2 regions of the Stenotrophomonas sp. 22385 genome follow, and region 1 is predicted to be linked to the other one. Evidence: riboswitches for the same ligand, from Rfam matches in the RefSeq annotation. Region 1 holds a riboswitch; the other holds the start of a gene.

Region 1 (4,816 bases):
ACGCGGTGCCATAGCTGGCGTTGAGGCGGAAGCCGCGGGCCAGTTCCATGCCCCAGCCGAGGCTGCCGGTGGTGTGGTTGCCGAACTGTTCGTTGTCGTCATTGCGCACGCTGGCCTGCAGGTGCTGCGCGCCGAAGCGACCCTGGTACTGCACGAACACGCCGGTGTTGTCGCGGCTGTCCACCAGGTAGCCGGCACTGCTGCCGTCGAGGTTGTCCTGGCTCCAGTCCACGCCGGCACTGAGCAGCTGGCCCTCAGCCAGGCCGACGTCGGCCTGCACCGAGGCGCTGTCGCGGTGGGTCTGCGCGGCGCCCAGCCAGGTGTCGCCGTTGTAGTTGTCCGACTCGTTGTCGGCACGGCCGACGTTGGCGGTCAGGGTGAAGCGCTCGCCCGGCGTGTAGCGGACCTTGCCGCCCAGCACCTGCTGCAGCGTTTCGGAGTAGTTGTAGTAACCGTCGTAGTGGTTCTCGCCTTCGGCGCGCAGCGCGGTGCCTTCCACGTTCAGCGTGTCGGTGAGCGTGTAGCCGCCGCGCAGGCTCATCGACAGGTTGCGGTAGCCGTCGCGGTCGGGCTCGTTGGCGCCGCAGCCGGCGAACGTGACCGGGTCACCGTTGCAGGAATTGATGCCGTCGGTGTGCTGGTAGGCGATATCCGTACCGAACCAGCCGCGCGCGCCGGTGCCACCGAAGCCGCCGCTGGCTTCACGCAGGCCGTTGCTGCCGCCGCCCAGCTGCAGGTGCGGTGCGAAGTCGCCGGCATTGCGGCGGGTGAAGATCTGGATCACGCCGCCGATTGCATCCGCGCCGTACAGGCTGGATTGCGGCCCGCGCACGATTTCCACGCGCTCGATCTGCGCCAGCGGCAGGTCCTGCAGCATGGCCAGGCCGAGGTCGCCGGTGTTGATGCGCACGCCATCGACCAGCACCAGGGTGTGGGCCGAATTGGTGCCGCGCAGGAACAGCGAGCTCTGCTTGCCCAGCCCGCCGCTGTTGTTGAGGTTGATGCCGGCGCGCCCGCGCAGCAGGTCCTGCAGCGACGGCGCCTGGCTGCGCTCGATCTCCGCGCGGTCGATTACCTGCGCCGGCGAGATGCTGTCCTGCAGGGCGATCGGGGTACGGGTGGCGGTGACCAGCACCTGGTCCAGCGCGGTGGCGTCGTCCTGTGCGGCGGCCACACCGGGCAGCGCCGACAGCACGGCAAGGGAAAGAAGGCGGAACTGCAGTTTCATCGTTGACTCCAGGCACCGCGCACGCCCGCGCGGCAAGGGGGTGGGAGGCGGTCAACGGAGGCAGGGACGGTGGGCAGGCGCAGGCACGGCGCCGCTTGCCGCCGCCATGCCCGCCGCATCGCAACCAGTCGTCTTCCAGGCCGGTCTCCGGGCTCGCGGGCCGATGGCGGACCATCGCGCCAGGCGCCTTCCCATGCTTGCGCACAGTGGCATGTTGCCTGGCTTCCACGCTTACCGTTGCGGGGGCAGCGCCGGAATGGCAGCAGGCAGGACCTGTTGCGTCACCGGCTTCCCGTTTCAACCTGCCGGCTTGCGCCGCAGGTCACCTGAAAGTGGGCGCAGTGTAGAGCAAAGCCCGGCAGCCGGCGCAGTGCGGCCAGGGCCGTGGCGGTGCCAGCGGTTAGAATGCGCCTCGCTTTTTGACGTGGTTGCAGCACCTATGATCCTGGACCTGATCCGGCACGCGGCCACTGGCCGCGACGCCTACCTGGATGGGCGTACCGATCCGCCGCTGAACGTGCAGGGCACTGATCTGATCTGCGCGCGCTACGCCGACCTGCAGTGGCAGCGCGTGCTCAGTTCACCGCGCCGGCGTGCGCTGGATACCGCCGATGCGCTGGCGCTGCCGCGCGGACTGGAGGTGATCGCGGACGAGGAGTGGGAAGAGCTGGATTTCGGCGACTGGGACGGCCAGCCGCTGGATGCACTGCCAATGCAGGCGCTGCAGGCGTTCCACCTGGACCCGCATGCGAACCCGCCACCGCATGGCGAAAGCTGGGCGCACTTCGAGCGCCGCATCGCACGCGCGTTGCACCGCCTGCTGGATGAGGCCGACCCGGTGCCCACGCTGGTGGTCAGTCATGGTGGCCCGCTGCGGATGGTGCTGTCGCAGGTGTGCGGCCTGCCGATGGCGATGTGCTGGGCGCTGCGGATCGACCACGGTACACGGCTGCAGCTGCGGGTGGAGCGGGAAGATGGAGAATTGTGGGGCGAGCTGCTGGAGTTGCGTAGAGCCACGCCCTGCGTGGCTGCGTGAACTTGGCACCGCGCGCAGCCACGCAACCAGGCGTGTTCCGTGCCGATGCGGCCAGCCACAGTCGCGTGGCGACGCGTTGGACGAAATGGCGCCCGACGTTCACTCGGCGCGGCGTGGCTCTACGTCCGGTCCTCGTTGTCCAACTCGAAGGGTGCTTCGTCGCCTTCGTCATCGTTGGCCACGGTGCGGTCATACACCGGGCCCGAGGCCGGCGGCGCCTTCTTCAGCGGCTTGTCGGCGATGATCGCATCGTATTCGGCCACCAGTTCGGCGCGGCGCGCTTCGGGCAGTTCCTGCCAGTGGCAGTCCTGCAGCGCACCCTCCAGCGAATAGAGCAGGTTGAGGCTGGGTTTGAAGCCGGCGCGGCGGACCTTCACGAACGCGCCTACCGAACCGGCCGCGGCCAGGTCTTCGGCGGTGCGCAGACCGACCTGGCGCAGCCAGGCGGCGCTCTTGGGGCCGATGTTGCGCAGCTTGGTGCTCATCCCAGCGCCTCGACGAACACGGCGGCAATGGCTTCCAGGCCAGCCTGGTCGTCGGCATCGAAGCGGGCCAGCACCGGGCTGTCCAGGTCGAATACCCCGATCAGGGTGTCGCCCTGCACCAGCGGCACCACCAGTTCCGAGCGCGAGGCCGAATCGCAGGCGATGTGGCCCGGGAACGCATCCACGTCCTCGATGCGCTGGGTCACCCGCTGCGAGGCGGCCGCGCCGCACACGCCCTTGTCCAGCGGAATGCGCACGCAGGCGGGCAGGCCCTGGAACGGCCCGACGACCAGCTCGGTGCCATCGAAGAAGTAGAAGCCCACCCAGTTCAGCTGCGGCAGGGCGTGGTAGACCAGCGCCGACAGGTTGGCGGCATTGGCGATGCGGTCGCGTTCACCGTGCACCAGGGCGCGGGCCTGGGCCAGCAGCTGGCCGTACTGTTCCGGCTTGCTGCCGGTAAGCGTGGAAGTATCGAACATGGCCGCAGTCTAGCAAGCGCGGCCGCCGGCCGGACCCACCGTCGGCGGAACGCTGATAATGGAAGTCCCTGTCCATCGGTGCGGCCATGTCATCCCTTTCCTCCCCGCCTGCCGCCTTCTACGTCACCGGTACCGATACCGGCATCGGCAAGACCTTCAGCAGCTGCGCCCTGCTGCATGCGCTGCGCCAGCGCGGGCGCAGCGCGGTGGGCATGAAGCCGGTGGCCAGCGGCTGCGAACAGACCGCCCAAGGGCTGCGCAACGAAGACGCCATCGCCCTGCTGGCCGCCAGCGACCCGGCCCCGGCATATGCCGACCTCAATCCCTACGCGCTGCCGCTGCCGCTGGCCCCGGAGCTGGCCGCCGCCGCGGCCGGGGTGACCCTGTCGCTGGGGCCGATCGAAGCGGCGTTCGAGCGCCTGCGCGCGCAGGCCGACACCGTGGTGGTGGAAGGCGTGGGCGGCTGGCTGGCGCCGTTGTCGACCACGCTCGACCAGTCCCACCTGGTGCAGGCCCTGCAGTTGCCAGTGGTGATGGTGGTCGGGCTGCGGCTGGGCTGTCTCAACCATGCGCGGCTGACCGCGCAGGCGATCACCGCCAGCGGTGGGACCTGCATCGGCTGGATCGCCAACGACGTGGACCCCCGCATGGAGCGCATTGACGACAACGTGGCGCTGCTGCGCGCGCGCCTGCCGTTGCCGTTCTGGGGCCGGCTGCCGTACGCACCGGGCGGCGATCCTGCACTGCTGGCCCGGCACCTGCTGGGCTGAGCGTCAGCCGCGTGCCTGCGCCAGCAGGGCGGTGGCCAGCCGGCCGACGCTGGCAATGGCATCCACGTAGCGTGTATCCAGGTCCTGGCAGCACGACAGCCGCAGACAGTGCCGGTAGCGTGCGCCGCGCGAGTACACCTGGCCGGGCATGAACACCACGCCCTCGGCCAGGGCCTGTTCGAACAGCACGCTGCTGTCCACGCCCGCCGGAAGTTCGATCCACAGCAGGAAGCCGCCGCTGGGCTGGGTTGCCAGGGTGCCCGGCGGGAAGTGCTGGGCGACCAGGGCGCGCACGCGGCTGACCTGCTCGCGGTAGAGCCGGCGCAGCCCGCGCAGGTGGTGTTCGTAACTGCCCGCTTCCAGGAATGCGGCGACCGCCTCGCCCAGCAGTTGCGATTCGGCGCCGGTGGACTGGAACTTGAGCAGCTGGATGTCGGCGGCGAAACGCCCGCCATCGAGCCAGCCAATCCGGTAATCCGGGGCGAGCGTCTTGGAGAAGCCGTTGACCACGATCACCCAGCCGTCTTCATCGAACGCTTTCAGCAGCGGCGCCAGCGGTTCCTGGTACTGCAGTTCGGCATACACCGCATCTTCGATCAGCGGCACCTGGTACTGGTGCACCAGCGCGGCCAGGCGTTGCTTGGCCGCTACCGGCATGGTGCAGCCCAGCGGGTTGTGCACGCTGGGCATCGCGACGATGGCGGCCAGCGCACCGGCCTGCAGCTGGGCGTCCACCGCATCCACGTCCAACCCCTCGCGCGGGTCGGTGGGCAGTTCGATCGCCTTCAGGCCCAGGTTGGCCAGCAACGGGTACAGGT
Region 2 (4,816 bases), on a different contig from region 1:
GCGGCTGGCGGTTGAACACCGCGACCAGCGCCAGCGCTGCGGCCAAGGCGGTCATGCCCTGCCAGAAACCGGTGCGTTGCCACAGCCTGGGCGCGGCGGTAACCGCCGGCCAGCCCAGTTCGCTGCGGATGCGGGGCCACAGGTGTGCCGGCACCGCTTCGCTGCCCAGTTCCTGCAGCAGCGGCGCCAGCCGCACCTGCCATTGCTCGACCAGCCGGGCGAAGCCCGGGTCGGTGGCGATGCGCTGCTCGATCTGGCGGCGCTCGGCGGCATCGTGCACGCCCAGCACGTATTCGCCGGCCAGGATATCGGCGCTCGGCGGCTGGCCATCGTCATGGATATCGTGAAGGTCGCGGATGTTCATCGTTCCAGGCACACCCGCAGTTGGCCCAGCCCGCGCCGGATCCAGCTCTTCACCGAACCCAGCGGCGAACCGATGCGGCGGGCCAGCTCTTCATAACTGGCACCGTGCAGGAACGCATTGCGGATCAGCGAGCGGCGGCGCGGTTCCAGGGTATCCAGGCAGTCATCCAGACGTTCGCGGTCGGAGGCATGCTCAGCTGCCTGCGCCGGCTGCGGCGCGAAATCGGGAATTTCCTCGGCCACCGACAGATCGTCCAGCGCGCGCGGCGGAGCAGCGCGCAGGCGGTCGATCGCGCGGTTGCGCGCCATCATCGACAGCCAGGTCATGGCCGAGGCCCGCGTGGCATCGAACTGGGCGGCCTTGCGCCAGACCGTGGTGAAGACATCCTGCAGGACCTCCTCGGCGTCACCGCGATCGCGCAGGGTGTGCAGGCAGATCGCGAACAGCCTGCCCGAGGCCAGCTGATAGACGGACTCGAACGCCTGGCGGTCGCCCCCGGCCACCTGGACCAGAAGGCCGTCCAGGCGTGCAGACGCGGCGGTATCGGAAGCATCCAGCTCGGGCATCGCAGGCTCAGGGTCGGCAGGGAGCGAACGTGCATGGTCGTTGCTCCGCGCGCCGGCTGCAAGAGGGTCTTCAGCTGTCGCATGTCTTAACCAAGGGTTGCACCCGGGCCGCAGCAAGCTCTGCGGCGGAAGTGGCCACGGGCGGGGAAGGGAATTCGACGCGTACCTGGGGATAGCGCCCAGTGGAATCGCGCACGTTGCCGGTGCCGCTGAACTGGAGCAGGCGCTGGTCGGCCGTGGCGTAAACCAGGCTCACCGCCGGCACGGCGAAGCCGAACCATGCATCGAGTTTCATCTGCAGCTGCTGCGCCGGTTGGCCTTTCCAGGTAATCGCGCCGGTGCGCTGCAGCTTCAACGGCACCAGCCGCTGGCGGCTGGGCAGCAGGAACTGGAAAGCCAGCGGCTTTCCCTCAAGCAGGGCTGGCCAATGGCGCCGCACGGCCGCATCGAAGCCGGCATCGACCACGGCGCCGGGTGGCACCTGCAACGTGCGGGTGACCGGGGCGGCATCCGAAGCGGCACGTACGTAGACCGTGCGCGCCACGCCATTGGCGCGCACGCCTTCCTGGTAGCCGTCGCGGCCGTCTTCCAGCGCGAAATCCGGCGTCTGCGGGCTGCCCTGCGGCGTCATCCACTTGCGCGCGAAGGCCCGGCCATCGGCGCAGCGGTACAGCACCAGCCGCGACAGCGCCTCCGGCGGCCCCTGCAGCCAATGCGTTTCGCGGTAGAGCAAGGCACCGCCATCCGCAGTGAAGGCGCGCCCTTCCTGCCGCTGCACGGCCTGGGCAGGCGCCAGCAACGGGCACAGCAGCAGAAGCAGTCCAGCCGAGCTGATGGGGAGGCGGCGCATGCCGGTATCCATGGGAGGTTGCTGGAGAGATACGCGGCAAGTGGGCGCTCGGATGCAGTCGGCCGCGCAAGGCGGTCCACTACTCCGCTTGACCGCCGCCGCAACTCGGCCTACCTTGTCCTCGCCGAAGGTATCCATCTCTTCATGCCGATGAAGGGATGGGTTTAAACGGGAATCCGGTGACGGTGCCTTGCGCGCCCATTCCGGAGCTGCCCCGCAGCGGTGAGTGGAAACGAAACCTGCCAACAGCACTGGGCCATGCGCCTGGGAAGCGGCAGGAAGTAGGTGGGCCCCGTGCCCGTGTCCATCAGCCCGAATACCGGCCCCGGCCAGAGGACACGACCGTCCTCTGATTCGACCTGGAACGTCCGCGGGGAGGTTGCCGGGGCCTGCCGCCACGCGTTCTGCGTGGCGCTGCCCCCGTGCGTCCGCTTCACGGCATCCGGTTCGCCCGCGGGGGCGAAGGTCGCTGGCGGGGCGGACACGGCAGCAATGGCGTGGGTGCCGCGCAGTTCCTTCGTTCCTCAATGCCGCTACTGCAATGAGGACACGTTCCATGACCACTGTTACCAACCTGGGTTTCCCCCGTATCGGCGCCAAGCGCGAGCTCAAGCGCGCGCTGGAAGCGTACTGGTCCGGCCAGAGCAGCGCCGAAGCGCTGCAGGACACCGCCGCCAGCCTGCGCACCACCCACTGGCAGCTGCAGCGCGATGCCGGGGTGGAGGTACCTCCCAGCAACGACTTCAGCCTGTACGACCAGGTGCTGGACGCCGCCTTCCTGTTCGATGCCATTCCCGCCCGCTACCGCGCGCTGGCCGATGCCGATCCACTGGCCGGATACTTCGCCATGGCCCGTGGGCTGCAGCGCGACGGCTTCGATCTTCACGCGCTGGAAATGACCAAGTGGTTCGACACCAACTATCACTACCTGGTGCCCGAACTGCAGGCCGGCCAGGGTTTCGCGCTGCGCGGCGACAAGCCTCTGGCCGAGTACCGCCAGGCCAAGGCGCTGGGCATTGAAACCCGCCCGGTGCTGATCGGGCCGGTGACCTTCCTGCTGCTGTCCAAGACCACCGACGGCAGTCCGGCGCTGGACCTGCTGGACGCGCTGCTACCGGTGTATGTGCAGCTGTTGGGCGAGCTGAAGGCAGCAGGCGCGCAGTGGGTGCAGCTGGATGAGCCCTCACTGGTGCAGGATCTCAGCCCGGAAGCGCGCGCCGCCTTTGAACACGCCTATGCGGTGCTGGCCAGGGCTGCCCGCCCCAAGGTGCTGGTGGCCACCTACTTCGGTGCGTTGGACGACAACCTGGAACTGGCGGCGTCGTTGCCGGTGGATGGCCTGCACGTGGACCTGGTGCGCGCGCCGGAACAGCTCGATGCAGTGATCAAGGCCCTGCCCGCCGGCCGCGTGCTCTCCGCCGGCCTGGTCAACGGCCGCAACATCTGGCGTACCCACCTGGACAACGCGCTGGTGCTGGCCCGCTACGCCCACGGTCAGCTGGGCAGCGACTTTCTCTGGCTGTCACCGTCGTGTTCACTGCTGCACAGCCCGGTGGACCTCACCCACGAGCGCAAACTGGACGATGAACTGCGGGGCTGGCTGGCATTCTCCAAGCAGAAGCTGGAAGAGCTGCGCGTGTTGGCCGATGCCATCGATCACCCCTCGCGCGCCGAAGCCGCGCTGGCCCTGTCGCGCGAGCGCATTGAATCGCGCCGACGCTCGGCCCGCGTGCACAACCCGGCAGTGGCTGCGCGCCTGGCCGCACTGACCCCGGCCGACGCGCAGCGCCACAGCCACTACCCGCAGCGCCACCTGGCCCAGGCCGCCGCACTGAAGCTGCCGCGCTTCCCGACCACCACCATTGGTTCCTTCCCGCAGACACTTGAGGTGCGCGAAGCCCGCGCCCGCAACAAATCCGGCACCCTGCCCGACGCCGACTACGATGCCTTCCTGGCCAGCCAGACTGAGCACTGCGTGCGCATGCAGGAGCAGATCGGGCTTGACGTGCTGGTGCACGGCGAGTTCGAGCGCAACGACATGGTGGAGTACTTCGGCGAGCAGCTGGAGGGCTTTGCGTTCACCAGGAACGGCTGGGTGCAGAGCTACGGCTCGCGCTGCGTGAAGCCGCCGGTGATCTACGGCGATGTGTCGCGCCCGCAGCCCATGACCGTGCGCTGGTCGCAGTACGCACAGTCGCTCACCGACCGCCCCATGAAGGGCATGCTGACCGGCCCGGTCACGGTGCTGCAGTGGTCGTTTGTGCGCGACGACCAGGCCCGCGCCGACACCTGCCGGCAGATCGCGCTGGCACTGCGCGATGAGGTGCTCGACCTGGAGGCCGCCGGCATCGGCGTGATCCAGATCGACGAGCCTGCGATCCGCGAGGGCCTGCCGCTGCGCCGCGCGCAGTGGCGCGAGTATCTGGACTGGGCGGTGGAAGCGTTCCGGATCAGCGCCAGCGGCGTGCGCGATGCTACCCAGATCCACACCCATATGTGCTACTCCGAGTTCAACGACATCATCCACTCGGTGGCTGCGATGGATGCCGATGTGATCTCGATCGAGACCTCGCGCTCGCGCATGGAGCTGCTGGATGCCTTCGTGCGCTTCCAGTACCCCAACGAGATCGGGCCGGGCGTGTACGACATCCATTCGCCACGCGTGCCGGACAAGGAGGAGATGCTCTCCCTGCTGCGCAAGGCCGCCGAAGTGCTGCGCCCCGATCAGATCTGGGTGAACCCGGACTGCGGGCTCAAGACCCGTGGCTGGCCCGAGACCCGCGCCGCGCTGGAAGCGCTGGTGGCGGCCGCACGGCAGCTGCGCGACGAGAGCGCAGACGCCAACGCCGCCTGATTCCCTTTCCGTTGCTCAAGGGCCGCGCCGCCGCCGTTGCCGGCGGCGGGGCCGATGGATGTCCGCATGACCGAATTCACTCGTCCCACCCTGTCCCTGCCTGGCGGCCACGACAAGCTGCTGCTGCACTCGTGCTGCGCACCCTGCTCGGGTGAGGTGATGGAGGCCATTACCGCCTCCGG

Evidence for each region. A riboswitch is a leader RNA that binds a small molecule or an ion and turns the genes downstream of it on or off. The one in region 1 is predicted to bind cobalamin.
Region 2: another riboswitch for cobalamin. It lies ahead of metE (5-methyltetrahydropteroyltriglutamate--homocysteine S-methyltransferase); the one in region 1 lies ahead of btuB (TonB-dependent vitamin B12 receptor).

What each region holds. Positions count from the first base shown of each region.
Region 1 covers NZ_JBQEOG010000002.1:153,676-158,491, forward strand. The annotation lists gene btuB (TonB-dependent vitamin B12 receptor) at 1-1,228, opposite strand, end outside; cobalamin riboswitch at 1,350-1,573, opposite strand; gene ACTJI4_RS05175 (histidine phosphatase family protein) at 1,668-2,264, shown strand; gene ACTJI4_RS05180 (TfoX/Sxy family protein) at 2,384-2,749, opposite strand; gene ACTJI4_RS05185 (GAF domain-containing protein) at 2,746-3,228, opposite strand; gene bioD (dethiobiotin synthase) at 3,315-3,998, shown strand; gene ACTJI4_RS05195 (PLP-dependent aminotransferase family protein) at 4,002-4,816, opposite strand, start outside.
Region 2 covers NZ_JBQEOG010000007.1:133,085-137,900, reverse strand. The annotation lists gene ACTJI4_RS13830 (anti-sigma factor) at 1-364, opposite strand, end outside; gene ACTJI4_RS13825 (sigma-70 family RNA polymerase sigma factor) at 361-930, opposite strand; gene ACTJI4_RS13820 (hypothetical protein) at 1,001-1,780, opposite strand; cobalamin riboswitch at 1,891-2,122, shown strand; gene metE (5-methyltetrahydropteroyltriglutamate--homocysteine S-methyltransferase) at 2,337-4,634, shown strand; gene ACTJI4_RS13810 (epoxyqueuosine reductase QueH) at 4,701-4,816, shown strand, end outside.